3 regions of the Cytobacillus sp. SAFR-174 genome follow, and region 2 is predicted to be linked to each of the others. Evidence: riboswitches for the same ligand, from Rfam matches in the RefSeq annotation. Region 2 holds a riboswitch; each other region holds the start of a gene.
What was found. Region 2 has a riboswitch for cyclic di-GMP ahead of ACTHRG_RS04990 (hypothetical protein). Riboswitches for the same ligand answer to the same signal wherever they lie in the genome.

Region 1: it holds a riboswitch for cyclic di-GMP, as region 2 does, so the genes downstream of both, ACTHRG_RS16100 (anti-repressor SinI family protein) here and ACTHRG_RS04990 (hypothetical protein) in region 2, are expected to answer to the same signal.
Region 3: it holds a riboswitch for cyclic di-GMP, as region 2 does, so the genes downstream of both, ACTHRG_RS20270 (hypothetical protein) here and ACTHRG_RS04990 (hypothetical protein) in region 2, are expected to answer to the same signal.

What each region holds. Positions count from the first base shown of each region.
Region 1 covers NZ_JBQCMZ010000016.1:4,970-15,237, reverse strand. Annotated here, with positions in the region: gene ACTHRG_RS16145 (YtxH domain-containing protein) at 1-124, opposite strand, end outside; gene ACTHRG_RS16140 (DUF1128 domain-containing protein) at 375-605, shown strand; gene ACTHRG_RS16135 (hypothetical protein) at 711-881, opposite strand; gene ACTHRG_RS16130 (type 1 glutamine amidotransferase domain-containing protein) at 928-1,443, opposite strand; gene treR (trehalose operon repressor) at 1,520-2,245, opposite strand; gene ACTHRG_RS16120 (class I SAM-dependent methyltransferase) at 2,305-3,294, opposite strand; gene ACTHRG_RS16115 (FAD-dependent oxidoreductase) at 3,291-4,592, opposite strand; gene mnmH (tRNA 2-selenouridine(34) synthase MnmH) at 4,964-6,022, shown strand; gene ACTHRG_RS16105 (helix-turn-helix domain-containing protein) at 6,201-6,524, shown strand; gene ACTHRG_RS16100 (anti-repressor SinI family protein) at 6,626-6,775, opposite strand; cyclic di-GMP riboswitch class I at 6,803-6,891, opposite strand; gene ACTHRG_RS16095 (hypothetical protein) at 7,033-7,284, opposite strand; gene ACTHRG_RS16090 (DUF5658 family protein) at 7,348-7,641, opposite strand; gene ACTHRG_RS16085 (LPXTG cell wall anchor domain-containing protein) at 7,721-8,677, opposite strand; gene ACTHRG_RS16080 (CalY family protein) at 8,746-9,339, opposite strand; gene sipW (signal peptidase I SipW) at 9,422-10,012, opposite strand.
Region 2 covers NZ_JBQCMZ010000003.1:228,842-239,109, forward strand. Annotated here, with positions in the region: gene ACTHRG_RS04985 (penicillin-binding transpeptidase domain-containing protein) at 1-1,725, shown strand, start outside; cyclic di-GMP riboswitch class I at 2,039-2,122, shown strand; gene ACTHRG_RS04990 (hypothetical protein) at 2,276-2,506, shown strand; gene tagU (polyisoprenyl-teichoic acid--peptidoglycan teichoic acid transferase TagU) at 2,628-3,548, opposite strand; gene ACTHRG_RS05000 (hypothetical protein) at 3,732-5,378, shown strand; gene ACTHRG_RS05005 (hypothetical protein) at 5,698-6,534, shown strand; gene ACTHRG_RS05010 (S41 family peptidase) at 6,640-8,022, shown strand; gene ACTHRG_RS05015 (cell surface protein) at 8,143-10,268, shown strand, end outside.
Region 3 covers NZ_JBQCMZ010000025.1:9,685-19,952, reverse strand. Annotated here, with positions in the region: gene ACTHRG_RS20295 (YwqH-like family protein) at 81-437, shown strand; gene ACTHRG_RS20290 (YwqI/YxiC family protein) at 454-750, shown strand; gene ACTHRG_RS20285 (pyridoxal phosphate-dependent decarboxylase family protein) at 852-2,501, opposite strand; gene ACTHRG_RS20280 (methyl-accepting chemotaxis protein) at 2,781-3,980, opposite strand; gene ACTHRG_RS20275 (hypothetical protein) at 4,041-4,817, opposite strand; gene ACTHRG_RS20270 (hypothetical protein) at 4,807-5,175, opposite strand; cyclic di-GMP riboswitch class I at 5,288-5,375, opposite strand; gene ACTHRG_RS20265 (DUF4317 domain-containing protein) at 5,762-6,946, shown strand; gene ACTHRG_RS20260 (VOC family protein) at 7,084-7,431, opposite strand; gene ACTHRG_RS20255 (hypothetical protein) at 7,666-7,998, opposite strand; gene ACTHRG_RS20250 (hypothetical protein) at 8,059-8,580, opposite strand; gene ACTHRG_RS20245 (hypothetical protein) at 9,189-9,392, opposite strand; gene groL (chaperonin GroEL) at 9,943-10,268, opposite strand, start outside.

The sequences.
Region 1 (10,268 bases), on a different contig from region 2:
CATTGCTGGACGTTTTCCGGCAATTATCAAAAACGGTTTCCCTTGTGGATTTGTCAAGAAGGCTTAGCGCACCGCCTGCAAGTGCTCCATATAGTACACCTTTCCAAAACAATGATTTCCCCATATTTTATTCTCCTTTAGTAAAATTATTATATGAAAATTTTATTCAATTTTTCCCTTTTTTTCGTTTAATGAAACCTGACTCGTCCTTTTCCTGTATTATCTTATGTAATTTGTACAAACTTCCCCTTTATTTTCTACTAATTTCCTTGGTACATGCAAGTCTAATTTAAGTTGACATTTTGCTGATATCGTGGAAAGATGATAAGAAAAGTGTGTTCGTCCTAATACATAGCTATGAGAGGGTGTCTGTAATGAATAATTTATCGGAGAAATCGGTTGAGAATGTGGAGTTTATGATTGAGGCTATTAAGGAGAAGCTGAAGGTTTTGAATTTAGGTGCTATTAAGCCTTCGCATTTTGATGAGGAAATGTATGAGGAATTGAAGGATATTTATGATCTTGTTATGAAAAAGGATTCGTTTAGTCCGAATGAAATGCAGGCTTTGGTTGAGGAGCTTGGGAATTTGAGGAAGAATAAATAATATGTGAGCAGCCTTTTGAGGGCTGCTTTTTGTTTATGCATATGACTGAATTTGCAGCTGTTGAGCTAGGGTGCTGATTTCCGCTGCGGGACCTCCCCTGGTTCGCTACTCCCGTAGGACATTGAATAAGCTTCCCTGATTGAACACCGCACGAAGAAAATGCGTCAGCATTTTCGAGGATCGAGGCCCCTCCGCTCCAATCAGCACGGTATTAATAAGGAATTTTCCAATATCAAAGCCCGGATGGATAATCCCTGAAAGTAATACATTAATCAAACATTAAAAACCCCCTGCCAAATCAGGCAGAGGGCTGTCCATTTCATTATCCTAACAATTTAAGTGATTCACGTGTGAATGCAGGAATATCTTCCGGCTGTCTGCTTGTGACGAGCTGGTTTTGGCAGACGACGATTTCTGAGTCCTGGAATTTGGCTCCTGCGTATTCCATGTCAACCTGGATGGATTTGTAGCCGGTTGCGTCGCGGCCTTCTAGAGTCTTGGCTGTCAGCAGCAGCTGCGGTCCGTGGCAGATCGCGAAGACTGGTTTCTTATCGTCCATGAATGATTTCGCAAATTGGACGAATCGGTCATCGGCACGAAGCTGATCCGGTGAGAATCCGCCTGGCAGGAACAGTGCATCAAAGTCCTGCGGATTTACGTTATCAATGCTCTGATCTATTTGAACAGTGGCTTCACCCTGTTTGCCTTTAACGGATTTGCCTTGTTCCTTTTCAATTGTAACCACTTCATGACCTGCTTCTTTGAAGCCTTTTGCAGGTTCCGTGTATTCACTATCCTCGAACATCTCGGTAATTAAGCATGCGATTTTTTTACTCATCTATACCATCTCCTTTTAAAAATCTTCACATAAGGAGATTTCCCTGAATGAACAATCTTAAACGTAAAAAAGCATGTTACACTCCGCTGTCCATTCTTCTCGCAAAATCAACAAACCTGAACTTGTCCGGCCTGTGCCTGGATTCTGTGTACTGAAAAAGGGTGGCATCGTCAAAATAAATATAATTTTTCACCACGACAATGGCATGGAATCCTTCCATATCCAGAAGCCTGCGATCTTCAGCAGTCGGTTCTTCCACTGTAAATTCTTTTTTGGCAAAGCTTATTTTTTTGCCGAGATCGCCCTCAATGTAGGCAAAAATAGAGCTCTGGCATATGTCCTGCGTTAAGCCGGGGACATATTTCTCAATTAAAAAGTCCTTGTCCAAAATAATCCGCTCATCTTCAATTTTCCGGACCCGATAAACTTTCCAGACTTTTTCATCTTTATCAATATGGAGATGCTTCATCTTCTCTGCGTCAGGCTGAATAAGTGAAAATTCGTCCACAATCGTTTCAGCACGCTGCCCCATCTTTCCGGCCAGTTCTTTAAAGCTGACCAGACCCGATATGGGAAACTGCAACTTTTTCAAATCAAGGACCATCGATCCTTTTCCGCGGATTTTCTGAATAAATCCGTTTTGGGCAAGCAAATTCAAGGCTTTGCGGATGGTTTCTCTTGAAGTGGAATACATCTCCGTCAATTCATGTTCAGATGGCAGAATGGATCTGGCGGGATACTTGCCTTCCTGGATTTGCTGGGCAAGCTCCTCATAAATCACTAAATATTTATTATTTCTCATTTCAATCACCATTTCAGTCAAGTTAACACCATTCTACCATTAAACAAGCTTGCTTTGAATTATCGGTTGGACAGCTGGATAAAATACCACCCGCCTTCCGTTACAACAGGTTTGAAGGTTTTCACTTTCAGCTTCAGCTCTTTCGCAAGCTGGTGGATATCCTCCTCAGTCGGGGTTGGATAAAGATTTTCAAAGGCTGAAAAGAAGCTGTTAAACACACTTGAAAACTCCTCGCCTTTTTTTGAATGAAGAATGGGTGTGATAATCGTAATGGATCCTTTAAGGCTAAGCCAGCTTTTCAATCGGGACAGCAGCTGCTTGCGATCCTCCGGCTGGATATAGTGCAGCAGGTTGTTGACCATAATTAAATCAGCCTGATGATCAGGTGAGTATTCATGAACATCTGCAGTCACAATATTAATGTTGGGAATGTCTTTGCAATTGGTTCGGGCAGATTCTGCGACGTCTTCATTAATTTCAATTCCCGCCAGTTTTGCATGCGGGAACTTCTGGCTGATTCTGCTTAAATAGCCGCCTTCCCCGCAGCCAATGTCAATAATTCTTTCCATTTTGTTCTTCTTAATGGTTTTCATAAGCCGCGGCAGTGCAAGCTGTTCAAGCAGTGATGAAGTTCTTGCGACGGTTGGTCCATGCTCTTCATGATCAAAAGTATTTTTCGTATTGGAACGGAGCAGTTCAGGATAAGAGAGTAAAGTCGGGATATGCAATTCCATCATTTCCTTCAGGATGATTCCTGTGGAACGGGGGTTTTTCGGCGTGGATGGAAGGCTGAATTTAGAAGCTGTCTTGATTTTATCCTTCCCCTTCTTTTTCAAATGGCGGATCGCCAGCCCCACCTCCACCCATCTTAAAAGCAGCTCCTCCTGAAGATTTCTGCTTGAGGCCACTTCTTTTACCGTTCTCCAGCTGCGGAACTGTGAAAAAAGGTCGAGCTCAAATCCAACATATGCATGCCAGCTGTATAAAAAGGGCTGGTTCTTTTTCATCCAATTTCGTGCTTTTAGCAATCTCACATATTCATTTATCATGGCTGTTCAACCTTCTTCCAGGGATAGTCTTCTTTTTCTGTATAAAAATAATGGCTTTTATCAGCAGCTGATAATTCTGTTTTTCTTGCCGGCAGCATTCCTGCCTGAATCAATCGGTCCCAAAGACTCTCCGGCCAATATCCAAGACCTGAAACATTCAGCATTTGCTTATATTGCAGAGTTTTGTCTCTTTCGATCTGCTTTAGGCCTTTGCGGCGTATTCCTGTAATAACCCGGTTCGAATAGGAATAGGCTATGGCGGATAAGTGACTGAGACTAATCATGTTTTCAGCGCGTGGCTTGCGGACTTTTTCATACCATTTAAGCTTGTCCGGCGAAAATCTTCCGCTCGCATACATCTCTGCAAGCAATTCCCCAAGCACATCGGCATCTTGAATCGCCATATTCATGCCTTCCCCTGCCATCGGGTGGACAGTATGGGCCGCATCGCCCAATATCGCGAGTCTTCCATCCACATATTTATCTGCATAAAAGGCTGTCGGAATCATTAACTGAATATCCTTCCAATTTTTCAGCCTGGTCACATACCCTTCCAATTCCGGAAAAAGCTCTACATAATTTTTATGGAAATAGTGAATTCCTTTTTTGAGATGCTCCTTATACGTGCCCTCAGGAATTAAATAAACAGATCGCACTTTCGCATCCGGCAGCGGAAATAATCCGAGGAACCGCTCATCCTTAGAGATAATTTTCCCTTCCTCCAATGATTGAGGCCGGGGGAAGGTTACCGTTAGAAATTGATGGTTGTACTCAATCTTTTTAATTTTGCTGTTCATTTCTTTTCTGGTAATGGAATTCCTTCCTTCAGCGCCTATAAAAAAGTCAGCCCTCACTGTCAGCTGCTCCTTTACATCCTTCCGCTCAACCAATAATTGGCCCTTGTCATACCCTTTTGCCAGGGACCCTGACAGATAATGAAAGTTCGAATATTGAAGCGCCTGATTCAGAAGGATTCCTTTCAGCCTTTCATGCTCGATCATAAGCGAGTAATCATAATTCCCAGGGAGGATGCTGTAATCCATGGCAAACTCTTTTTCCCCTTCCTCAAACGCAATCCGGGAAAATGAAAAGCCATTATCAAGGATTTCATCCAAAGCACCCAGCTGATTAAAGATTTTCAGGCTCTTTGGCTGCAGGAGTTCTCCCTTATAAACGGAAGAGGGGGCATCCAGCTTTTCCAGAACTGTGACATCCAGATTGGCTTGGGCCAGCTTCAGTCCAAGTGTCAAACCGCCAATCCCTCCGCCTATAATGGCAACCTCTGTATTCAAGGACATATTTCCACCACCTTTGCCTTTTATTTAACCTTCTTTTTAAAAAGCAAAACCAATGGATATGCTGATATTACAAAGTCTGGAAAAAATTATAAGAACAAACTTTTGAAAATAGGAGTATGATTGTGATAGACACCTATAATTTCAAAATCCTGTATAATAGAGAGAGTCAAATCAATTAACGTTCCTTTTAGGGCGATATATAGCAATACCGCAGTCTAACGGGCAGTAAGATCCCCACTAGAAACTGCAGTAAAATTCAAAGGTGAATTAATGGTGCCAAACTGCCCGTAAGGCCCGATTAGTTCAACTAACCAATCAGCGGAAAACACCCCCTCTGATCGGAGTTTCACTTTAATTTTGGAGGCAATAAAATGAGAGAAATAGCAGTCGAACAATATATCCAGATGGACAACGCAGTTCCGGTCGATGTCAGGTCTCCAATTGAATTCGAGGAGTGCAGCATTCCCGGTGCTGTCAATGTGCCTCTTTTCACTAATGAAGAGCGTGCGGAAATCGGAACATTATATAAGAAAGAAGGTTCTGATGCGGCTAAGTGGAGAGCGATGGAAATCGTTTCACCTAAAATTCCGTCCATGATGCAGAAAATCAGAGACCTGAAAAATGATGGCTTCCAGCCTGTCATTTACTGCTGGCGCGGCGGCATGCGCAGCAAAGCCGTTACTACATTTATCACATATGCCGGTGTTTCAATCCCCCGTTTAATTGGAGGGTATCGAGCGTACCGTCAATATATACTTGAAAACACTGCAAGCCTGATTCCTGAAAAAGCAGTTGTGATCCACGGGATGACCGGCGTCGGGAAAACAGATGTGCTGAAGGTGTTAAGTCAAAAAGGATATCCTGTTCTTGATCTGGAAGAAATGGCAGGACACCGCGGATCGATCTTCGGCTCCTTTGGCATGGGGGAAGGCAGCACACAGAAAACATTTGATGCTCTTTTGTATCAAGCCCTTTCTGAGGTTAAAGGCTCCCCTTATATTATTATGGAAGCTGAAAGCAAGCGGATTGGCAAGGTGGTTCAGCCGGACGAGCTGCTCGATACTAAAAAAAACGCAATCCACATTGATATGTTTGCAAGCATCGAATCCCGTGTCCAGCGTATTCTGAGGGACTATGTGGAACCATATCAAAAAGAAGGATGGTTCAAGCCGAAAGTGGATGAAAGCCTTGTGTTTATTAAAAAACGGCTGAAGGATACCGAAATCCGCGAGCAGCTGGATGAATCAGTTCAAACGGAGAACTACGAGCTATTTATTAAGCTTTTATTAGAACACTATTACGACCCGCGCTATGCTTTTAAACAGCATGATTATGAAGGCGAATTCCACCATGTGAATGCAGATGATGTGGAAGCAGCTGCACAGCAGGTTATTCAAATAATTGAGAAGCAAAATGCTCCCGTCTTATGACGAGGAGCATTACTTTTTGAGAGCGACAAAAGATATATTTTTTAAAAACTGTGATAACTAGCTATTTAAATCGGTTGACACTGTGGTATGATGATAATAATATTGAACAAAACGTTCTTAATATGGAACTCATTATGATATAATCCTATTACATACAAAATAAGGTGTGTGGTATACGATGATCGGTGATCGTGTAAAAAAACTTCGCCAGGAAAAGAAAATGTCCTTATCCGAGCTTGCAGACCAGGCCGGTGTGGCAAAATCATACTTAAGCTCACTTGAACGAAATTTGCAGACCAATCCATCGATTCAATTCCTTGAAAAAATCGCAGGTGTCCTGAATGTTCCCGTGGACCATTTGATCCATGAGCAGATCAACAAGGAAGATCTGGATTCCGAATGGATGAAAATTGTGAAAGAAGCCATGGAGTCTGGTGTTTCCAAGGAGCAATTTAGGGAGTTTTTGGATTTTAATAAGTGGAAAAGCGGACAAAAATCATAATAGCCATGAGCCTGAATACACAGGCTTATTTTTTTGGCAAAAATAAAAAGCATTTCCATTTAGAGATGCCTCTAACAGAAATACTTAGCAATATCGGATATTTAAGCTTCGATCAGAACCTCTTTGGCTCTGTTATTATGTAAAAACTCTCTAACTTCTTCCTTTTGCAGGCCTAAGTTTCTTGCTTCCATAATTAACTGCAGCCACTCTAAATCAATCTCTTCGACCTTAATATTTTGCTCTGTCAACATTCTTCCCCCCAGGATACGTATCGTATTCCAGGCAATCCAGCCATCGTAGTATTTTTCAATACCTTAGACCCGCGACTTTGCGTCCCCATCTTTCAATGAGTTTGCCTTTTTCTGCGCCTATCGGCTCAAAGAAATATTTTCCATAGATGTATTCTACTATGGGCGTATTGCTAATGGTGTCTTTTTTTGTAAATATAATTAATTATTTTAATATTAAATTAATTTATTTTTCGACAAAAGTCTCTCAAATCCCTCACTTATTTAAGTGTTCTCTGTTTAGAATAGTAAGAATGGCCGATTCTTTTCCTATAATTCTTATTAATTTCCTGCAGAGAATAGGTGTGCGAAATTTTCTTTTTCTTATAGATAATATGGGCCGGTTCCCGTGTCATCGCATCCAGAAAAGTTTCATTCGTCAAATCAGTTCCGCAAACCGGGCAAAGCCACTCTCCGGTTTCAGTGCTGCTGAAAGATGGGTTATGGCATTTAGTGCAGTTTTTTTGATACATGAGACACCGCCTGAACTATTTTATATTGATATATATTTCCTATTTGGGTTTTAATGAATGCTGTTAAGCAATTAATGAGAAAAGCCAAACAGCGTGCAGCAGGCATACGATTGAATACATAATTGAAGCTCCGGCTGCTAATAGCTTGACTTTAGATTCTGCGGAGATAACTATTGATAATATGATAAGTAAACAAGAAAGAATTATTTTAAGAGAAAGAAATAAAAAAGGGTGAAGGTCATAAAGATTACCCATTAGCGGATTGCTTTCTTCTATAACATTAAAGTGGAGTCCTAGGGCAGTAAGAAATCCGTCCAGCAGATTTAAGATGGCAAGATAATAAAGCAGCTTTTTCATGTGATCACCACTTTTTAGCTAAGGTGAGTATTTATAAATAAAAATTAAGGCCACGAAGTTTTTACTCTCCTGGCCTTCTCTATCGTTCACTTCTTATCCTTCTATAAAAAACAAGGATTAATACACTTCCTGTTCCCAATAACAATCCGCCGATCAATAGTAAGTTATAAGTATTGGTAGCTGTGTTTGGCAAAAGATTATCGGTCATTTCAGGATTTATAACAATATTGTCTTTAGAATCACCAGGTTTCGCTCCTTCGTCCGTGGTTTCATCAGAAGGTTCTTCTTCACTTGGAGGATCTCCATCTCCTGGCGGGTCTCCATCATCTGGTGGATCTCCGTCACCTGGCGGGTCTCCATCATCTGGCGGGTCTCCATCATCTGGCGGGTCTCCGTCACCTGGCGGGTCTCCATCATCTGGCGGGTCTCCGTCACCTGGCGGGTCTCCATCATCTGGCGGGTCTCCATCTCCTGGTGGATCTCCATCATCTGGCGGGTCTCCATCTCCTGGTGGGTCTCCATCATCTGGCGGGTCTCCATCATCTGGCGGGTCAGTTGGATCCGTTAATGCCTCAGCAAGAAATATGATTTCTACCTCAGCAGAAGAATCCTGAAAGTCATTTCCAAGAGTGTAAGGCATTGAAACTTGAAAGAATAACTGCTCAGAGCTGCCCTTTGCCAGCTTCCTTGGAGTAAACCCTTCAAAGTCTTTTAACTTTCCTTCAAATAGAATATCTGAATCCTTCTTAACCAAAAGATCAAGTTCTTCGAAAAGCCCTTTTACGGATTTTTTCTTTCCAATTTGCGCTGTGTATCTGAAATCCTGTTTTCCCTGGTTTAGGATGGTTATATCTCGGGGCATCCAGTCACCTGGTTTGAGGTCACCTACTTCGAAAAAGTAGCCGTTTATGTTTGTGTTGATATCTAGTTCTTTATCAGCTGCTAATGCAGTTTTTTCTCCTAAAAAGATAACAAACAGTAAAAATGCTATAATTGAATATATAAGTGGTCTTGCCAATAAACATTTTGATTTCATGGCATTACCTCACAAATTATATTGAACAAGAGGCGGGGAAATTCCCCACCCCTTGTTTTAAGAGATGATTATTTTGCTTCTCCTTCGCCTTGCTTACCTTCGAATGTCCATTCTAGTTCTAAAGAATCGCCCTGGTATTCGTTCTGTTCTTGACCATTATCTACAAACTCATATTGAACATAAAGTGTATCCGTTGTACCGGCTGCTAAATTTCCTCCGTGTTCAGCGAACCAACCACTCCAGAAGTTACCCTCAATCACATCAGGACTCATATTTTTCAAATCATATAATGTTGTTGACCAAATTGGTGTATCAATTTTGTCAGCATTAAGTAAGAAATTAACTCGAATATGCTTACCAAAATCTTCTGCATTATTACTATTTGCATCAGTTACTGTATAATCTGTCATTAAATCAATAGTGGCAATATCAAGCGAACCTCCATTTACAAGTTGGAAAGAACGCAACATAGTATCACCAGGTTTGATATCTCCCACATCAATAATTGTAGTAGGATTTGCACTTAGGTCTAGCGTTCCAGCAGCAAATTTAGCATTTGCTTCAGCAGTGTCACTGAAATAAGCAAATGTTCCCCCACCAACTAATGAAATCCCTAGTGCTGCAGATGCAATACCCATACCTAATTTCTTTTTTAAAGTCATTTCCCTTTTCCTCCTCTACCCCATTCGGGTATGTATGATTTTTTATATTGACCCTTGTTATTAACAAGGAGTGCAACCAAAGCTAAGCCGTTTTTTCATTTGAATCATTTTTCTTATTCTTGGAATCAAGTTCTCTTAAGCCCTGCATGATGCTAAATGCTGAGTATGCCAGAAGAAGAACTCCCGGACCAATCAGCAGAATCGCTCCGCCTTCTTTTGATTGTGCAAAATCTATGAAATATCCCACATATGGAATCGTGAAACCAGAGTATACGGCTCTTACATTTTCAGAAAGCACTGGGTCCATGTCTGCAGCGTTATTGTTATCCCCTTTTGTTTCATACATGACATGTTCGCCGCTTGTAGTGACACCAACAATGCGGTGGGTGATCAGCTTTTGCTCATCGGCCTGGAAAGTAATGATGTCTCCCTTTTTCAAGTCTTTACTTTGGGATGAATCAACCGGCTTGACTGCAATGACAGATCCTGTCATAAAGGTTGGCTCCATTGAACCTGATAACACGGTTTTAAGCTGGTAACCAAATGCCTGAGGTTCTCCGCCAGAGGCTTTAGATGAAACAACGAGCACTGCCATAATGATTAAATTGATAAACAATATTGCTGTAATCAAATTGCTAATAATCTTTCCTGCTGTTTTCCAGCTAACTTTCAATTCACCGTCACCTTCCTTTAAAGAAAGAAGATTGTTCTTTCTTTATGTTCGTTTTGTTCTTTTTATCGAACCGTTAAGTCGAGTATAGTCCATCCTTCTTATTTTGAAAAATTCCAAATTCAGCCGTTTTTTCGTTTTAAAGAACATTTTTCGTTCTTTTTCTAAGTATATCTCGAGAATTCTCACTATTTTGTATTTTTTATTGAACGTTTTGTTCGTTATAATGAAAATATCTTTATATTTTATGATAAGGGAG
Region 2 (10,268 bases):
AAGGCAAGTTTTCCTTTTTCAGCAAGCATGGACAGTGCTGCCGGCAAAATTGAGTTTACCCATGATGCCAAGCTTGTGAAGGAAGAAGCGAAAGAGGAAGAAAACTGGTATGTTGCCTGGGATACGACTTATATTTTTCCGGAGCTGGGGCCAGAGGATAAAATCAGCTATTCAACTGTTCCGGCGCAGCGCGGAGATATTGTGGACCGCACAGGTGACCCTCTTGCTCTAAATGGCACCCTCTATGAAATCGGTGTCGTGCCTGAACAAATGGGCGATCAGAAGGAGCAAACGATAAAAGGCTTGTCTGCAGCCTTGGGAATGTCAGAAGAGCAGATTAATAAAAGCTTGAACGCGAGCTGGGTGCAGCCGAGCTATTTTGTTCCTATTAAAAAAGTGTCCCCGGATGATCAGGCGACACTTGATAAAGTGTTCGCATTGCCAGGCGTCCTGAAGCAGGATGTCAAAGGCAGAGTCTATCCAATGGGTGAGTCAGCAGCCCATCTTATCGGCTATGTGGGAACAATTACTGCAGATGAAATGAAAGAGCGTAAAGGCTATTCAAGCACCGATATCATCGGGAAAAGAGGGCTTGAACAGGTCCTTGAAGAGCGACTAAAAGGGTCGAACGGAATCAAAATCGGCATCCAGAAGAAAGACGGTTCTGAAGTGGTTCTCGCTGAAAAGCCGGTGGAGAACGGTGAAACGATTCAGCTTACCATCGATATGAACCTGCAGAGATCTCTTTACACAGAGCTTGGAGGAAAGCCGGGAACCGCAGCGGCAATTGACCCGGTAACCGGTAATACACTGGCACTCGTCAGCAGCCCGAGCTTTGACCCGAACCAGGCTTCACTCGGTTTTACCGCGGATGAATGGAAGGCGATTGAAGCAAATAAGGACATGCCCCTTCTGACACGGTTCAAGCAAACCTATGCGCCAGGTTCCGTGATGAAGCCGCTGACAGCAGCAATCGGACTGACAGAGGGAACATTAACTCTTGATGAAACCATTAATGTCAAAGGCCTGCAATGGCAGAAGGATAGTTCCTGGGGCGGCTATAAAGTCACTCGTGTCAAAGATCCGGGCGGACCGGTCAATTTTGAAAAAGCAATGATGTATTCGGATAATATCTATTTTGCCCAGCAGGCGCTTGAACTGGGAAAAGAAAAGTTTTCAGCCGGACTCAAGAAATTCGCGTTTGAAGAGGAAATTCCATACGCATTCCCGCTGGAACAATCCAAGATTGGCGGCCTGGATACAGAGATCCTGCTGGCTGATTCCGGCTATGGCCAGGGACAGGTGGAAATGAGCATTGTCCATCTTGCAGCATCCTACACACCTTTTATCAATAAAGGTTCCATGATCAAACCTGTTCTCCTGGAAGAAGATGAAAAGGGCCAGGTGCTGAAGGAAGCTATCATGAGTGAAGAAACAGCCGGCACGGTGGCAGCCGCAATGGCTAAAGTCATCCAGGACCCAAGCGGAACCGGCCGTACGGCTTATATGAAAGATTACCCGCTGGCGGGGAAGACCGGAACTGCGGAGCTGAAGAAAAGTGCGGATGAAAAAGGCCAGGAAAATGGTCTGTTTGTTGCCTACAACCCGCAGTCTCCTAAGCTGCTCATTGCGATGATGATAGAAGGCGTTGAAAACAGCGGCGGATCGAAAGTGGTCGTGGAGAAAGTGAAGAAGGTTTTTGAAGAGCATAAAGGGCGATTTTAAGAACAGAGTCTGCATCCATAGGGTGCAGGCTTTTTTAATGCCCGGCGAAACATTAGGACTGCTGTGAACCTTGAACAGTCACAGCAAATAGATGGCCTGATACCGCAAATAGCCAGCATGAACTTGCAATTAGATATCTAATCTTGCAAATAGCAGTCTTAATTTTGCAAATAGAGGAGAAAAACCTGCAAATAGAGGACAAGTTTCTTATCCGCCGGGCATATATATATATCAAAAGTAATGTTATTTTAAGATTTTATCGAAAATTGTTGAAATAAATAGCTGAAAAGTCTTATTATAATAGTAACGAAAAACAAATATTCGGCAAACTTATTGAAAAATAAGGACGCAAAGCCACGAGTCTAAGGTCATGGACTATGATAGTCGGGTTGCAGGTGTATTTGGTGCCGGAAAATTGGCCCTAAACTCATTGTAACCAAACATCAGGTCTGCCTTAATGCAGGCCTCTTTGCTGTTTGGATGTTTGCTGGTGTGCAGATAGGGAAACGAATAAATGACTGAAAAATCTAATAACAGGAGGCGGATTTTAATGGGTGTAATATTTGGAACGGTGGAATACTTTGAAAAAGAGATAAAAGCTTATCTGGCAAATAATCGCTTAAAGGAATCTAAACTTGAAAGGCTGAAGGCGATTACATCCAAACTTGAAAATGAACTGCTGTATGACTTCTCTTGTCATGAAAGACTAAGGCAGGAATGCCTGAAGAATCTTTCTGAAGCATATGGCAAAATGACACAGGGAAAGGCAGTTGCAATGTAATCAGGTTTTCTTCTAACACTCCAGGTTGATCTTCTCGAAAGCTTCTGCAGAACAGTCCCTCCCTGCATGTTTTCATATAAAAAACAGTGCATTCCCCCATCAGGAATGCACTGTTTTTAAGTTATAATCCTAAATGTCCCTTCAGCTCACCCTGGACCCGCTGCTTTTCTTCATCTGGCACTATCAGATACCAGATGTCCCCGATATACTGGCCATCACCTTCTATGGTCAGCTGCTGAATGTTATTTCTTGTGTCTTTATAATTCTTTTGAATATCCATCATTTCTTTAAAGGTAATATCAGTTTTAACGTTTTTGCCGAGCGCTGCAAAGATGTCATCAAAACGAGTCAGGGAGCTGAAGCTCGCCCCTTTGTTAATAACACCCTGGATGACCTGGCGCTGTCTTTGCTGGCGGCCAAAATCCCCATTCGGGTCATTCTTTCTCATTCGCACATAGGATAATGCTTCGCTTCCGTTAAGGTGAATGCTTCCCTCGTTAAAATGGAATTTCCCCATGTTGAAGTCTGTTTCGTTGGTTACATCAATCCCGTTGACAGCATCCACAATATCCTTAAAGCCATCCATATTCATTGTAATGTAATAATCAATCGGGATATCCAGGAAATCTTCTACTGTATTGATGGCCATCTCAACATCGCCAAAAGCATAGGCATGATTGATTTTGTCTTCCGTTCCGTGCCCGATGATGTCAGTCCGCGTATCTCTGGGAATGCTCAGCATTTTGACAGATTTCAAGTCGGGATTAACAGTCAGCACAATCATCGTATCCGATCGGCCTTTGTCTCCCTTACGCTCGTCCACTCCAAGCAGTAGGACCGAAAACGGCTCTCTATCTTTTAAGGTAATCGTTTCTTCACGCTTCTCCGATTTTTCCCGCTGAATCGGCTCCTGCATGGTATCAACAGCAGAAGTCAAAGAGTTATATACATAAAAAGCATAGGCGCCTGCACCTAATAGCAATGTGATAATAAACAGCGCGATAACAAGAGTCCACTTTTTCCGTCCCTTTTTGCCAGCCAAATGATTTCACCTCAAATTAAAAATCCTAGATCGATAATACCACAATTGTAATGAAAAAGAACTATCCTGGATGTGCCGCAGCAGAAGTGTTTTTTGTATTTATTTACCTATAGAATTTAAAGAAACCCGGGACTATAATCGAATGGAATTTATTATCAGTTCAGTTAAAAGGAGGAGAGTTATTTGAAACCTGCCAGAAAAGTGATCTCATGTCTCGCAGGAGCAGCTATCTTTTCAGCAATGCTTTTTTCAAGCGGAGCAGAACCTGTTAAAGCCGCAGCTTCATCAGTCTACGCAGAAAAGCTCGTAAGGCAATCGGAGAGTTATGCAGGGTCTCTTAAGTGGGCCATTTCTATTGAAGGAACAGGTGATGGCAAGACTATACCATGGGGTTATTATAATGGGACGAAGACAGCTTATGCTCAAGCAAAAAAGGCAGTCGGGAGCCTTCCCCAAAGTGGAAAGAAAACGGAGCTTCTAAATCGCCTGGAGAAAAATGTGAACTTATATATCAGTGTGCAGCCTGGCAAGACGGGCCGGGCAGTCGCTTATATCGATGCGATCAATGCAGGAGCAAAGATTGAGAAAGCAAAACTCTCCCTGAAAAACCAGCTGGACAAACATATCATAAACAATGAAACAGAGCGGCTATATCACAATCTGTCATGGGAGCTAAAAAAGCAATCGTATCTCTTGGACCGGGTGTACGGCCAGACCACCCGGGACTTAATCCGCCAGCATTTTAAAAAGTCGGCCGAACAGGTGCGTGGACAGGCGCTTTATCCCGTTTCTATTAAAATGGCTTTAGATAAAGTGAAAACCAATATAGACAGCGGAAATTTACCTGAATCCAAAAGATATCTGGATGAAACATATGCTTTATTTGTTAATGGGGAAAAGACAGGAAATCTGCTGCCTTCCTCAGCCATCTATCAGACTTTAATGAAAACATACGAAGAATATCAAACGCTAATCAGCGAATGGGACAAGGAAGAAGTAACGCTGGAGTCGGCATTTGTACGTTATGCAGGCAGTAAAGGAACACACCTGACAATCAATAAAAACCACACCATGATGCTGAGTTTGACAGATGCCTATCCGCTCGAATCATTGGAATTACATTTGTCTGCGCCAGCAAAAAAAGCAGTTGTCTATGTTACCAGAGAGATGAATGGAGAAGAAATGACGGAAGAAATTCACTCAGTGGAAAAAGCGGACCGGCTTTCTGCAGATTTATCTCAATCTGAACTTTTCAAGCTGCCCGACCCGACTCTAAAAGAGAATGACGGAGCTCCTGGCCGCACTTTCCGCTTCAAAGTCGATGTTACAAACCTCTCCGGTGAAACCAAGTCTTATTACGCGAATCTCGGAATCGGTGCTTTCAACTATGGAAACGGCTTTAAAAGAGGAACCTATTACACTGACTATGGGTACTCAATCGATGTGGCAGGGGCGTTTACACTCTATGACCATGGAAATGGCTTAGTCTATATTCCGAGAGACGAAAGCTGTTTAATTGATGACCCAATAAAGGGAACAGTCATTTGTGATCCGACCGGACACTTAAGCCTCAGAACGCTTGAACAGGGAACAGACATAGAAGTCCTGAAGCGTGAGGCGCTGCAATCATACGGCACACCAGTGAAGGCCGTGGAGGAAGAGCTGCTTCCAGGCACACTTTATCATGTTCACACTGCCGCCAATGGCTTTTACTTGTATGAAATGGTCATAAACCACGATGGCCGGCTGATTCAGATTAATTATTCCATTGAGCATAATGCGGATTATGTACGGGATGGCATTGAAGCTATGTTAAAGAGCATTAAATAAAAACCTATTTAACCATTTTCTATGAAAGGCTCTCCGGAACGGGGGCCTTTTTTACGGGTAAATGTGAACAATGCAAATAGCAGGCAGCATTCTGCAAATAGATTTCCAATTTGGCAAATAGAATCCCGGCTTCTGCAAATAGAATCCCATACCTGCAAATAGAGAAAGGAATTCTGCAAATAGAACTTTCAGACTAACAACACAACTATAAATAGGGACTATTTTCTCAACTTTCTTAATCTATCACCTTACTATTACCTGCGCCAAAATATATACAGTATAATAACCTTGATAAAAAATGGAAGGATGGTACAAAAAAGTGAAAAAATGGTTAACTGTTATTCTATCTTTCTTAATGCTGTTCGGTTTTACAGCACCTGCGGCAAGTGCAGCTGAAAGCAATACGTTCTGCAATCAGTACAAAGGTGTGAAGAAGATCTGGTGGGACGGCGTAGAATTAAAGTCCGGCCAGATTGGGCGTTTGACGGTCCTAAAAGACACAACTCTTTACAAGCTTCAGGGAGAGAAAAAAGTCCCTTCCCGCACATTGAAGAAAGGCGAGTTTTATCGTATTTATGCCTTTAAGCCCGGCAAGCTGAGTGTAGGCGGCGGCTATTATGTAGACCGCGACACAAAGGTGAAATATGAAACGCCTAGCAAAACAAAACTAAGAGCAGCTCAATGCATCCATAATCCTTATGGGAAAATGGGCAACCCAACTACAGTTGGCGTTACCTGGGACATGACGGCCAATGACTGGATGGATGGCAAAAAGAAATACCAGATTACCATGACAGAAGCCGTAACAGACGCTAATCAGGCGTGGCAAATGATGCAGCAGGCAAATTCGCTGAATCCTCCTCCGCCTGCAGGAAAAAAATATATCCTTGCTAAATTCAAAATTAAATTAATCGAGTATGAAGGAAAAACATTTGATTCCTGGATGGTCAATAAGGCCATGTTTGATACGGTCACCCAAAAAGGCGCGCTGAATGATCATTACATCGGCTTTGTTACGCCAAGCCCTGAACTTCAGGATCTTTACAAAGGCGGCCAGACTGAAGGATGGGTTCCGTTTGTTGTGGATGCCAATGACAATCCTTATATCGTCTGGAATCGCGGCTGGGAAGATGAGCTGTGGTTTAAAGTACAGTAATAAAATGGATGGGGCCTTCTCTTATGAGAGGGCTTTTTCACTGCAGAATATCACCCTCTCATCCGATAAGATAAGTAGAATTCAATCAAGAGAGGATGGACAAGCATGCTTTTAAAAAGGTATTTCTCTGTTTTATTGGCTCTGATTCTATTAGTTAATTTCTCTGCTGCATCAGCATCGGCAGGGCCGGTTGAAGAAGCAAGGGAGCTCATCCGGGATTATTATGTGGAAGAGCTGCCGGACTGGGTGCTGGCCAAGCCCTCGATTAAAGAAATGGTCCGGTACCTGGATTTATACTCTGTTTACATGTCGGCTGAAGAGTTTGCGGAATTTACGAATGCCATAGAACAGCAGCTGGTCGGCATCGGTGTCGTTTTAGAGGAGAGCGAAAGCGGGATTCGGATCATGTCGGTTATACCAGAAGGCCCTGCTGCAGCAGCCGGACTGAAACCGGGGGACATCTTAGTGAAGGCGGATGGAACCAGTCTTGCCGGTGAGTCCGTACAGACCGCGATTTCACTGATAAGCGGAAAAGAAAACACCAGTGTTACGCTCACTTTTATCAATAGTGAAACCGGGAGCATGCAGACAATGACCATTCCGCGCAAGGTGATTCACCTTCCTAATGTGGAATCCCGCATGCTCGGCGGAAATATTGGCTATATCCGCTTAAACAGCTTTTCTATGAATGCGTCCGAGGATATTGCCGCGGCTATTCAGAAGCTGGGGCCGGCAAATGGCTGGATCTTTGATATCACCAATAATGGCGGCGGTTATGTTTCCGCAGCCCAGGAGACAGCAGGCTTTTTTCCGGGAGTTACGAAAGCGTTTCAGCTGAGATACAAAGGAAATCAGGCACAGGTTTATCAGGCGATTCAGCAGCCTGTGGGCTTCACCTCACCAGTGCATATTTTAATCAATGAAAACAGTGCCAGCGCCTCTGAAATGGTCTCCGCCTCCGTTAAGGAACAAAAAGGAGCTGTTCTTTACGGCCAGAACACATTTGGGAAAGGATCCATGCAATCACTGTTTACTTTGAGTGATCAGAGTGTTCTTAAACTGACCACCGCCAAATTCTTCTCGCCGAAGGGATCTCCAGTCCATGAAATTGGCGTTGCTCCGAACATTAAGACAGCTGCAGGTGATGAACTGTTCATCTCACATCGTGATCAGCTGGTAAGCGGCCTTAAGGGATACAGGAAGCTGCCAACGCTGCAAAATGTCCCAGTCACCAAGACCTTCACTGTAAAAATGAATGCCGGCATGCAATGGGATGGATTAAAGAAGGGGGATGTTCAGCTGATCCAGCTTGGCGGCGGTGAAGCGGAAATAGACGTGCAGGTTACGGACGAAAAAACGATCAAAATCATACCGAAGAAACCTCTCGCTTCTAAAGGAAACTACCTGCTGATCATCCATCCAAACTGGAAAGGATTAAATGACCGGAAGATGAATGAAGGCATCTGCTTGGAAGTAACAGTTCAATAACAAAATTACCAATATTATCATAATGAAATTCTCATAATAACAAATTATGATAAAGATATTCTGGAAGTTAATAAAAATTTTGGAAGATTATTAAAATCATAGAAAAGGTGGAATAAACAAGTGGGCAAAAAATTCAGTAAGACAGTTAAATTGGCAGGGGCAGCAGCCATTGCAGCTTCCGCTTTCGCAGCCGTTAATCCTGCTCAGGCAGACGCAGCTTCAACAGCCGAAAGTCTGGTTTTGAAAGCAGAACAAAGCAAAGTGCCTCTTATCCGTGCAACATCAGTGGACTATGATGCCGATGCTGTCACACAGCCATGGACTCTTTATAACAAGGCCAAAAAAGATTACGCAGCAGCTAAAGCAGCAGTTAATAAATTATCAGGCAAGCAGAAAGTGCAGCTGAGCGCCAGACTGGATACGGTAAAGCTTTATATTGACCGTACAGCTGCCTATATTGATGCCATTTCTTCCGGCAAAAAACTTTTAAAAGGCACTGGTGAAATGGAGAAATATCTGGAAGAAGGGAAAATGGAAGAAGCAACAGCGGCTTATCATAAACTTTCATATGAAATAAAGAAGCAGGCCATCATTCTTTACCGTGTGTATGGACAGTCTACAAGACAGGCCATTCTTGATACCTACAAGACGCCTGCAGAGGATGCGAAGTTTCAGGCACTTTACCCTGTAAGTATTCACATTGAACTGGACCGATATGAAGCGGCACTGGAGAAGGAAGATTTTGACCAGGTGGCAAAGCACGATAAAAATGTAAATGAGTGGCTGGAGTATGTTGATAATGAGGAACTCTATGACCTGCTGTCAGACCGGTACAGAGAGATCATCGCTTCATACACGGATGGCCTTGAAGATGTAGCTGAAATCGGATTTTATGAAGATGCTTATTATGTAACTGATCTGCCTGGAATGACAGCGTATGACATGATTGGCTTCTTTGACAGTGAAGGAAATGAATTGTTTATCGATGGTGTGGAAAATGACTTTATCATTAAAGATGATAAAGGATACTTTACAGACCTTGGTTCTCTTGCACCGGCATATGCAAAAGACGGTCTTAAAGAAACTGGCCCTGTTAAAATCCAGCTGTTCGACCGTGAAACAAACGAATTAATTCTGGAAGAGACAGTTGAAGTGAAGGACGGAACTCAGCTTTACAGCCTGGAAAAAGGGAAAATCGTAAACGCTGAAGGCAAAGATGCTGCATATACAGTAACTGGGCAAACCTATCAGTTCACACCGTCTGAGGCGATGACACTAAACGGAGATATCATTGGTGATGGAAAAGACGAAGAGCTAAAGCTAAGCCAGTTCCCTGGCATAACGTTTAAATCTTCTGATGTAACAAAGTTCGTCGTGAACGCATCCGGGAAAATTACGCCTGTGGCACCTGGTAAGGCTAGTTTAATCGTGACATGGAACGAAATGGAGTATAAGCTTCCAATCGAAGTGAAATCTGCATCTGCTGTTGCAGAATTTGGGCTGGCTTCCGGGAAAACAAAGATTCTCTTAAGTGGTGACACTGATTTTGACAGCTTAATTGATGCAGGATACTTCACGGCAAAAGATCAATATGGAAATGAAGCGGATTTGAAAAACGTAAATGCCCAGCTGTTTACCAGCCAAGAGTCTGTCTTCACAGCGAGCGGTGAAAACATCACCGTGAAGGGGAAAGACGGTGATACAGCTTCCCTGATTGTGAAAATAAACGGCATCGTGAAATCAATTCCAGTTGCACTTGATAAAACGGCTCCTGTTTTAGAGGGTGCTGCTGATCAATCTGCTGTGAATCAGTCAGTAACAGTATCCACAAAAGCAGCCGATGTAGCTTCTGTGTCAGCAGCCAAAAATGGGGCAGCCATAGCCGGATATACATTAGCCACACCTTTAACAGATGAAGGAATGTATGAAGTAACCGCAATAGATTTTGCCGGCAACAAGAGTGTTCTTAAGTTTGAGATCGATAAAACAGCGCCAGTATTAGCGGTTTCAGGAACAGCGGGTGCACCAGTAATTACAGCATCTGAAGCTCTTTATTACAAGGACTCAGCCGGAAAGCTTACAGCGATTAAGAGCGCTGAGCTTGACGAGACTCAGGCCAACGCCCTGTTCACTTATACAGGAGCAGGGAAGCTGAAATCTGCAGCTGTCAACGCGGATCAGCATAAGTGGTCATTTGCAACAGAAGGTACCTTAACAGGTGACGCGGTTCTTTACGATGATGAGGA
Region 3 (10,268 bases), on a different contig from region 2:
TTTCCCTGTGATATAGTAAAATAGATTCTTTTTACCCGGTTTAATAATATGAAAATGGCAGTATATAGAGGTGAATATTCATGTCTTTAGGCTATTACTACAGTTTATTGGCGAAGAAACAAAGTGATCTGCAGAGACTGCTGGCCTGTGAGGGAGAGCTCCAAGGAAAACAGCAGGAGTTTAACCACTATCGGCATACCGTCACAAAGCCGGATCTTTCCCCTTTTACCTGGCAGGGAAAGCTGGCAGATGAATTTGAGGATATCCGGTTTGAACAAATGCTCACGAGTTATACTGACATTGAGTCAAATCAGTTTCATGAGGTGTTTTCAGCCATAAGCCGGAAGCTGCAGCAGATCCAGCAGGAAATCGATTCTATCAAACAAACAATCGCTTCCCTGGAAGCACAGCTTGCAGCAGAGAGGTCGAAGAAATAATGAGGAGGTATTGAGTATGGATACTGAGATTAAGCTAAGGATAAACGATATAGAACAAGCACTTTCTAAACTTCAATCCTCCGCTAACGGGCTCCAGCCATCCTTTGCATCCACTATTGGAGAGAATAATGTCCTTGATTTCATCAATAAATTGAACGCTTTAAATAGGCAGCTTCATCAGGTGACAGAAGCCTATAAATCCATATTGCTCCAAAATGAAGAAACAACACGGCAATCCGTACAATTCTTGGATGAATCGGATCGGCTGCTTTCCAGGGGGATACATGGAGAAACTGGCAGAAAAATTACGTAGCAGGTGGCTGTACATTACAATTAAACAAAAAAGAAGCTTCCCACAATCAGCTTATGAGAAGTCTCCATAAATATTTTCCAGTCAATTGCTTGATTTACTCATTAGGAACCTAAAATACTATACTTACGATTTCTCATTTTCAGGAATATCTCCAAGTGTTCTTTTAAGAATCCGACATAACGGTTGACCTCTTCTATCGTAGTGTAGGGAGAGATCGCGAAAAATTTATGTGCGTACACAGGCAGCTGCTTGTTTAAGTCTGCCGCTTCAACGAGTCGCTGCTTTTTTGTATTTCCAAAAAAGACAGTATCTCGTTCAGTACCAATTATTTCAGCAAACTCGTCATTAAATTGATTAATTTCCATTATTTCTTCCATAGTTAAATGTCTGTTCAATTCGTTATCCCATTCTATCTTTTCAGGGTAAAAACGGAATGTTGTAATAGGAGAAATTTCATTCGTTACTGCCACATTCGAAACTTCTCTTGTTAACATCTCTCTAAATGCAATATTGACACGGATATAATTGGCCAAAAGCTCTTGATAGCCTTCCATTCCAAATGCTAATAAAGATGCATAAATCCCTAAAGCACTTCCCATCCGTGAGCATTCCAGCGTGAAGCCTGTATGATAGCTCCCATACCCACGGTTCCCAACATAAGGCGTTTCCGCTGCATCTAAATCTACATACTTAAGATACTCTCTGTTTTTAATTAAAAATAAACTTGTGATATATGGGGTTTGTCCAAGCTTATGGAAATCAAAGACCATGCTATCTGCAAGCTTTATCTGTTTGAACTTACGCTGATAGGATCTTAAAACCTTCTTAACATTGTCTTCAAATCTCAGAGGGTTACTTTCAAAATCGTAATGGTTAAAGAAGGTATACATACCGCCCATGGCCGAGTCTGCATGGATATAAATCGGATATACGCCATGGGTACGTTCCAAGTCTTCTGCTACCCGCTTAATCCCCTCAATGTCATCAATCCCAAATGTATCAGTCGTTCCCATTGTGGCAAGTACATAAAGAGGAACACCGCCTTTGACAATAACAAGCTCCATTTTCTCTTTTAAATCATCGAGATTCATAGAATGATCAGCATTCACTTTTACCCGAATCATATTCTTCACGCCAATCCCTGCAGCTTCTACAGACTTATACAGACTATAGTGTGATAGCTCTGAACAGAAGCAATAGAGATTTTGCGGCACACCATTTTCTTTTGAAGACGGTGCATACCGTGCAATGGCAAGTCGCAAAGAATTAAAAACAGCGCCTTGTCCTCCCCAGGTTGTATACCCTGCACTAATGCTCTCATCGTATCCGATTAATTTGGATAGCATACTGGTTATCTCGATTTCTGCTGCAGCCGCTGCTGGGCCTTCCACATCCCAGAGATTGTTCCCATTGACCAGGACCATTACTAAGTTCCCGAGCATACTTGCTATATTCGGAAGGGGCGCTGCGTTTGCTACATAATTTCGATTGACGTAGCGGTGTCCTTCCGCCAATTTAAGAAGCTCCTGAATCACTTCCTCCATCGGCACACCCTTTTTCGGAACATCGGCCTTTTCGATGATACGATTATAGTAATCCTCTGTGTACTCGGGCATTTTTCCAAGTGTTAGTTTGTTGGGATCCTTTAACTCATCTATTTTCGTTAAGATTGTCTTAAAGTAAGACAATAATTTCTCTCTTTGAAGTTCATTCCCGTCCATACTGGGAAATAACTTTTGAATTTCCTTCATCCTGTACCTCCTGGATGCTTTTTCAAGAAGCAGATTTATCTAAAGATCCTATAAAAAAAGTCCACACAGGTGGACAAATCATTGCCGCATTAAGTAATATTCAGCCTTTCCGGCAACCCGGCTGCCATAGATATTCCCTGTTAAATAGAAGGAATAATGTGCTATTTATTTATTCTTTCATAAGGACTAATTCGTGCATCAAATGGAAGCTTCCCACAGGCTGCGCTTAACTGAAATAAGAACCTATATATGAATCACAGCCAGCAAGGGTAAAACTCTTTATACTGCTGCACGGACCTTTTTATCAGCAATTTGACCCTGAGCCGCCTCTGTTTCATCACCATGATTCCATGCAAATATTAATTTATTCACATCATTTGTAAGCTCAACAAGGTTCTTTGCTACCTGTACAAGTTTTTGCATTGCAGACAGTTCATCATCACTTATATCGATTAGCTCCTCAAACATTTCAACAGATTCCCGTGAGATTGAGGCAATCTCAACAATTGTTGCCATGATCTGCTGTGAAGCAGAGGATAATTCCTGTGTACTCGCAGAAGAGTTTTCATTATTTTCAGCAATAATTGTTGTAGTAGCCAGAATTTTTTTGAACATGGTCCCAACTTCTACAAGGGTGGTATTTGTATCTTTCAATTCCTCTGTTCCCTGCTGCATGGAATTTACAACTATTTCAGTTTCTTCCTGTATATTCCTTACAATGGTTGATACTTCAGAGGAAGACTGCCGTGATTGTTCGGCCAATTTCCGAACCTCATCAGCAACGACCGCAAACCCCTTGCCATGCTCCCCCGCACGGGCCGCTTCTATGGCCGCATTCAATGCTAATAAATTAATTTGTTCTGAAATTCCTGTTATCACTTTTACAATTGTGCCGATTTCATGAGATTTTTCTCCGAGTTTATTTATGGCATCAAATGTTATATTTACAGTTTGATTAAACTGATTCATCTTATCTAAGGAATCCTTTAGCTTCTCGTTTCCTTCCTGCGTCAGTTCTAAGGTAGTATTCGATTGATCTGATATCTGAAGTGATCTGCCGGATAGATTTTCGATAGCCTGTGTCATTTCTTCCATAGATGCAGCACTTTCTTCTGTTGCTGCCAATTGTTTCGTCAACCCTCTGCCTACCTCATCAATTGCCGCTCTAACAATATCTGCTTTCTCAGAAGCATATTCACCGACTTCCGTAAGGTTTTCACCTTTTTCCTGAACATCTTTTGAATATGAATAAAACTTTTCCCTTACAAGGCCGAAATAGTCGATAAGCCCATTAAATACAGCATGTTTAGAGCTTCGTTCATCAACTTTGTTTGCAATGTTGCCCGCTGATAATTCTTCCATTCCATTTAATATTTCTTTATGAATATGAAGATGGCGCTTTAACGAAAAATACCGGTAGGCCAAAAAAACCGATACTCCCATTAAGATAATAATGATGCCTAGCATAATCGCTTCCATTTTTGAAAATCCCCTTACATCTATTTAATTAAATTAAACTTCAGTTTAGTGTGTTTACATTTAAAGCTCTTTTATAAGGATATATGTACCATCCGCTACATTTTCAGGAATGCCACGCAACTTAAGGTTCTCTTGATATTTATAGACGATAAAATTTCCTTCTGTATCTTTATATTTTTTCATATTATGATATTTTTCCATTACACGTATTGATTTCGGGTTGGTTGCTTCACCTAGAACAGCCTTTAATCCTTGGGATGATGCTTTTGCGATTAATCTATTTCCTAGTTGCTGAATAATTTCTTGACGATTATGTTCAGCAATTACGCCTAACATAAAAAGGTGTAATAGTTCCCCATCTATAATGTCATGTCCATTCTGTATTTTATAATCTTCCATGAAACGTTTATCCACATCTTCCAAAACACGCAGAATTACATTCATATCATAAAAAGAACCTTCAAATATATCTTCTCCGATTATCTCAGGTGCATTTGTATCTCCCGCAAGTACACCAACAACATTATGATGAGCATCCAGTGCAACTGCGCAATATCCCTGTTCAATCGTAGAGTCTAAATAATCCTTGGTAAACTGATAGAAATCCTCATAGCCTATATTCAATTGACCTACCATTGGCTCCTGAATCCATTTCCCTGCAACCTCTACCCCTATGAATGTTCGAGCCAGACAATCTGCTGCTTTCACAATTAATTCTGGCTGATCCTTCTTTATGATTTCGTATGTATATAACTCTAGTGTTGTTTGCACTTCTTTACTCCCTTTCAAATGTAAAATAATGATTCCTTCATCATTGTCACCAACATCAGATGCCATGAGGCACTTTATCAATGAATGTACCCGAGAACTCAATTCTCTCAAGTGCATTCCTGATTTGCACCTGCGCAATTTTAGATGATGGTTTTACTACAAGAATATCCTTAAATCCCAGTGAAGAATAAAATTGCATTGTCTGTTCAAGCTGTGGAACCACCTTTGATGGGACAGGTGATTGGTGGGTCCCATCTACAACAAATGTATAACTTTGCCTTGATACCTTATTAATCGTATCCTGTAAATCTATCATATAACCTTCCGCATCCTCCTCTCTCATTAACCCATGAACCTGTACATGAACTTCCTTTGCAACCTCATTAATGGCCATTTTGTATTTTTTCTTATCTACAACTATCATCTCTGATCTCCTCTGCCTGTATTCTTCATATTTTTTTGCCTATTTAGACAGTGTCCAAAAAAAGACTATCCCCAAATTAAAAGGGATAGCCAAATAAACTGTCTTTATTATCCTTGGCAACCCGACTGTCATTACCCCAAGAGGATTTTAGACTCGTAGCTTTGCGTCCTTACCTTTCGATAAGTTTGCCTTTTTCTATTTTATTAAATAGGACTAATTTCACGATTACATTTTACTATACCATTATAGTAAACTTGCCATTTTTTGTCGATACTTGTATTTTTTATTTACAAATCCAATTTTATACAATTTGATATTAAAGAAATAAAAATGTCTCCCATAGGTTTAGTCAACTTATGAGAAGCCTCAATTAACAATCTTTATGTTAGCAAAATAGCAGCATTCCACAGAACATCGTTAGCACAAACCCCGGCCGGTAAAAACCAACTCTATGTTCTTAATTTCTAAATTAACAAGTCCCTTTTCAAAAAAGCGAAAATAACTGAGATTAATAATTTATAGAACTGATGTATTTTGTTATTCTAGTAAATATGCATATTGGGCAGTTTAGGAGTGGATTTTAACCGTGAACAAAAAAGACATTGCACAGATTCGGAAACAATTTAAGTTAAATAATGACTTACTAAAGATCTCAGATATTTTTAACGTCTATATTATGAAGGAATCAAGCGAGATATATCATTATGAGAGCCAGCCTTTTGAAATGCTGGATCAGGATCAGCAGGAGCTCTTTATGGACAACTTCAAAAAGATGCTTGGCGGCCAATTGGATGAAAAGCTCTTTGAATTAAAGTTTCAGAGGGATGCGGAAAACAGCAGTCAGCTCATCCTTCATCAAGGGCTGCTGACCAATGATGCTGAGGGCTGGACGGAACAAATGCTTCAGATTGTCGGCAAAATGCTGGGAGTCCGGCAATATGAAAAAGATATTGTTGTTACGTTCATTCGCGGAGAGTATCTAAAGCCTATGAAGCGCCGCAATCCAGAGGCCGAGGAAAGTGAACGGGATGCCGTTTATTCTCATCCCTTTATTCTCTGCAGCATCAATAACACGCAGGAACCGAAGAAAGAACTGCTTTTTGATTATGTTGAAAGGGAATTTAAATATCATTTTACCGTTGATCCGATTATCAACCTCAAGTCTCCCATTTCAGGGTTCCTATTCCCTTGCTTCACTGATCACGCGGCTGATGTCAATCACGTCCTGTATTCTGCAGGCAAGGTCCATGAGCCCGACCACCAGTTCATTGAGGACGTGTTAAACGGGGAAGAAACAATGACGGCGCAGGATGATAAAATCGTTTTTGAAGAAATTATTAAAGACGTCACAGGAGATCAGCTTAGCCCATCAACACTTTCCAGCGTATATGAAGAGATAAACCGGATGATCGTGGAAAACGAAGAGGATGAACCGCCGAAGCTGGATTCCAAAGACGTAGAACATGTTTTAAAGGTAAGCGGCATCGAAGACATTGATTCAGAAAAGGTCCAATCCGCTTATCAAAAAATCATCGATGATGACAAATATGAAATAAAAGCAAGCAGCGTCCTGCCCAAATACAATTCAAAATCAATCAAAATCAGCACAAAAGCAGCCAACATATCCATCTGCCCGCAGGATCTTAGATATGTAAGACAAATTAATTTTGACGGCAAGCGTTACCTGATGATCGAGGTGGAAGAAGATACCGTGATTGAAGGCTTTACGATGATTCCGGAAGCTTTTGGCGGGGGTCAGGATAAAGAATAAGCAGCGGCGATACCTTTCGAAATAAGTATACTATTTAAAAAAGGAATTTCCAGATAGGAATTCCTTTTTTGGCGTTATAAGCAGTTTAGGGGTTGAGACAAGGCGCCTGTCTCTATGTCTCTTTATTATCAAATACGCTATTTCTCCCAAAGCTCGACCAGTCTACCTTCAGGATCTTCAATCCAAATAAACTTTCCAAACTCACTAACCTCTTTTTCCTTAACCAGAGGTACACCAATTTGTTCTAGATGTGTAATCATCTCGTCTAGATTATGGACCTGGAAATTCAACATTACTTCTTGTTCTGTTGGAAAATAACTGTCCTTTTCTGCAAAGAAAGAAAAGATCGTCTCATTTCCTAATTGGGGGGTAATCACAGTCCCATTCCAATTATCTATTTCAATCTTCAGCACTTCACTGTACCATTTTTTCACAACATCAAGATTCTTGGTTCTCCAAAATATCCCGCCAATACCTTTTATCATTGTAACCAGCTCCTGTCTTTCTTTTTATTTTTCAATTACATTAGATATTCGAGATGTAATATTAAGCTCCTTCTTCAACTATACTGTCCTATTAGACTAAAAAGAGGCTTCCCACAAGTTTGCACAACTCATGAGAAACCTCTAATTTTAGTTGAGAAATAATAAGCCCTCTAAAATATTAAGGGGTTTGGGCGATGATTACATCATGCCGCCCATCTTTTGTGCGCTTTTCGCTTATTCAAACTTTGTTAAAGTACCTGAATACTGTACTTTCCACCAATCCTTATTTGCTCCATATTCAGTAATAGATTTTCTATAAATGGTACCATAATAACCATCGGATGTAGTAATAAAATGACTTGAAGGAGTTGACCCACTCATTTGATATTCCTGTTTTGAGTAATATCTGTATTCCATGTGGGCTCTTTGCACATTTAGAATAGATATTGATGGTTCAAAATTTGTTGTAGGTTGTTTTGCAGTTGGAATTGATGCAGCTCCTGCAGCTCCTACGATACCGAATGATAAACTTAATACGGTAATACAGCTAATAACTTTCTTTTTCATTTTTGCACCTCCAAAAATTTTTTATAACAAACTAATGGCCAATTAGTATGTAAACATTTTTTATAGTTCATCTTTTCCTTCTACATAAATAACTGTTGAACCTAATAATTCGTTATCAACATATGACTCTATTTTCCATTTCCCTTTTCTAAGCAATTTCAATTTAGCATAGAATTTCACAGCTAACTCACTACCAGGAAATTGTGGATCATCGGAAGTCAATTTCTCTATATTACTAGAAGTCAATAACTCTTTTTCCTTAGTTCTTTCATTTGTTCCAAAAATCTCTACTTCTTTTCCAATCAATTCCTCAGCTTTTTCCTGGTTTTCTATCCAAACTAACCAAGTATATGTATCTTCCTTTTCTACTTCAAAAGGCTTCTTAAATAAAGCGAATTTTTCCATCTCGCCAATTATTTCATAAGTCTTTTTATCAGAAAAACTCTCAAAACTAGCCTGTTTAATTGGCACTTGTGCTATGTTTTCAGTGCTCTTTTCCACATTTTTAACGTCTTTAGTTTCCTCATTGGAACAACCGGCAATAAATAAGGCAGCTAAAAGAGTATACAATAATTTCTTCATATTAAATTCTCCTCATCTCTATTCAATTAAATACTTATTAAACGCCCTTCAGATTTTAGAAATATCCTTTTCTGCACTTATTTTTCATGGCTAGTTACTTTCTACTAAAATTAAACAACATATGGAAAAATAGTGTAATTGATAAGAATAAAGACCTATTGTAATTCTGACAGTCTTTAATTTATATTTCGCTCATTTACGATAAAAAATATAACTATAAGCATACTTTTTACAAATAACCCCACTTCACTATACATAGGTTAAGCAATAAATAATCCTATAATTATTTTTATCTTAGGGCATATCTAATAATTAGAGAAAATCTGGAGAAGGTCTAAGAATCTTCCCGTTTTCAGAAGTAAGGATTACTTTCTTTAAATAGTAAAATAGAACCGTAAAACCATTTAAACGCAGCTGGGGAGTTATGGGGAACTACAAAGTAATATATAAAGATAAAGTTTATTAAGTGATTTATGTATATAAATCTGGTTATTGAGAGATTAGAGACCTTGACACAAAGCAAATTGAACTTGTCAATGTAAAGGATATTCAAGTAATTTTCGATAAAAATGCCCCTCTCGAGTGAGAAGGGCATTTTCAGTTTATTTCTATTTTGTTTTAAACCAGATCGTTTGTTCATTTCTTATTTGCCAGATAATTAATGGGTCATTATCATTTTCGTCAAGAAGTAAAACTACCCATTCTTCTGTTTTTGTGTCTGCCCCCGGTCCAGGTTCGAAGTTCCTCACCCTAACCCCTGATGTAGCTTTAACTATCTCTGCTGTTTTATGTGAATCTGTTATTGTTTCCACAAGTTTAATTTCATATAGTGTTTTCCCATACCACCAGTCATCATAAGTAACATTCCAACTTTCACCTATGTTTGAAGAGTAGCTTTGAGAGCCATATGGATTATTAATACACTGAGCTGCTCTTAACTTTGTTTTGTTCGGTGTTTACTACTTAAGCTTAGTATCTCGATTAACATAGTATCCACCACCAACACTTAAAGCAGAACAAGAATAAGTTAGCAAACCGACTTATGAATCCAGATTATCACGATGCCAATTTCATTTTCTGCAAAGAGAAAGCAAACTGATTTATTCAAAAGAACACTATCGTTCGAATGTAAAGGATATTAAGAAGACTTCTATTGAGAAGCATGCCACTCCAAATCTCTTTCGCATACACATGTTACAGAAAAAAGAAAAAGAATGCTGCCGAAAGGATTAAAAGACCATTTCAGCAACATTCTTCATATCACAAAATCGCAGATAATGTGAACGAAATGTGATTTTTTACTGATTGAAGGCTACCTCTGTAGCCCTCAATCCTTGGTATATCAACGTTTATGGGCAATGATTACATCATGCCGCCCATTCCACCCATGCCGCCCATGTCAGGCATTGCAGGGCCAGCATTTTCTTCCGGCTTGTCAGCAACAACTGCTTCAGTTGTTAAGAACATAGCTGCAACTGATCCAGCGTTTTGAAGAGCTGAACGAGTTACTTTAGTTGGGTCAACGATACCAGCTTCGATCATGTTTACCCACTCGCCAGTAGCTGCGTTGAAGCCTGTTCCAACTGCTTCGCGCTTTAAGCGGTCAACAATAACTGAACCTTCAAGGCCAGCATTGTGAGCAATTGTGCGTACAGGCTCTTCCATCGCACGAAGTACGATGTTGATAC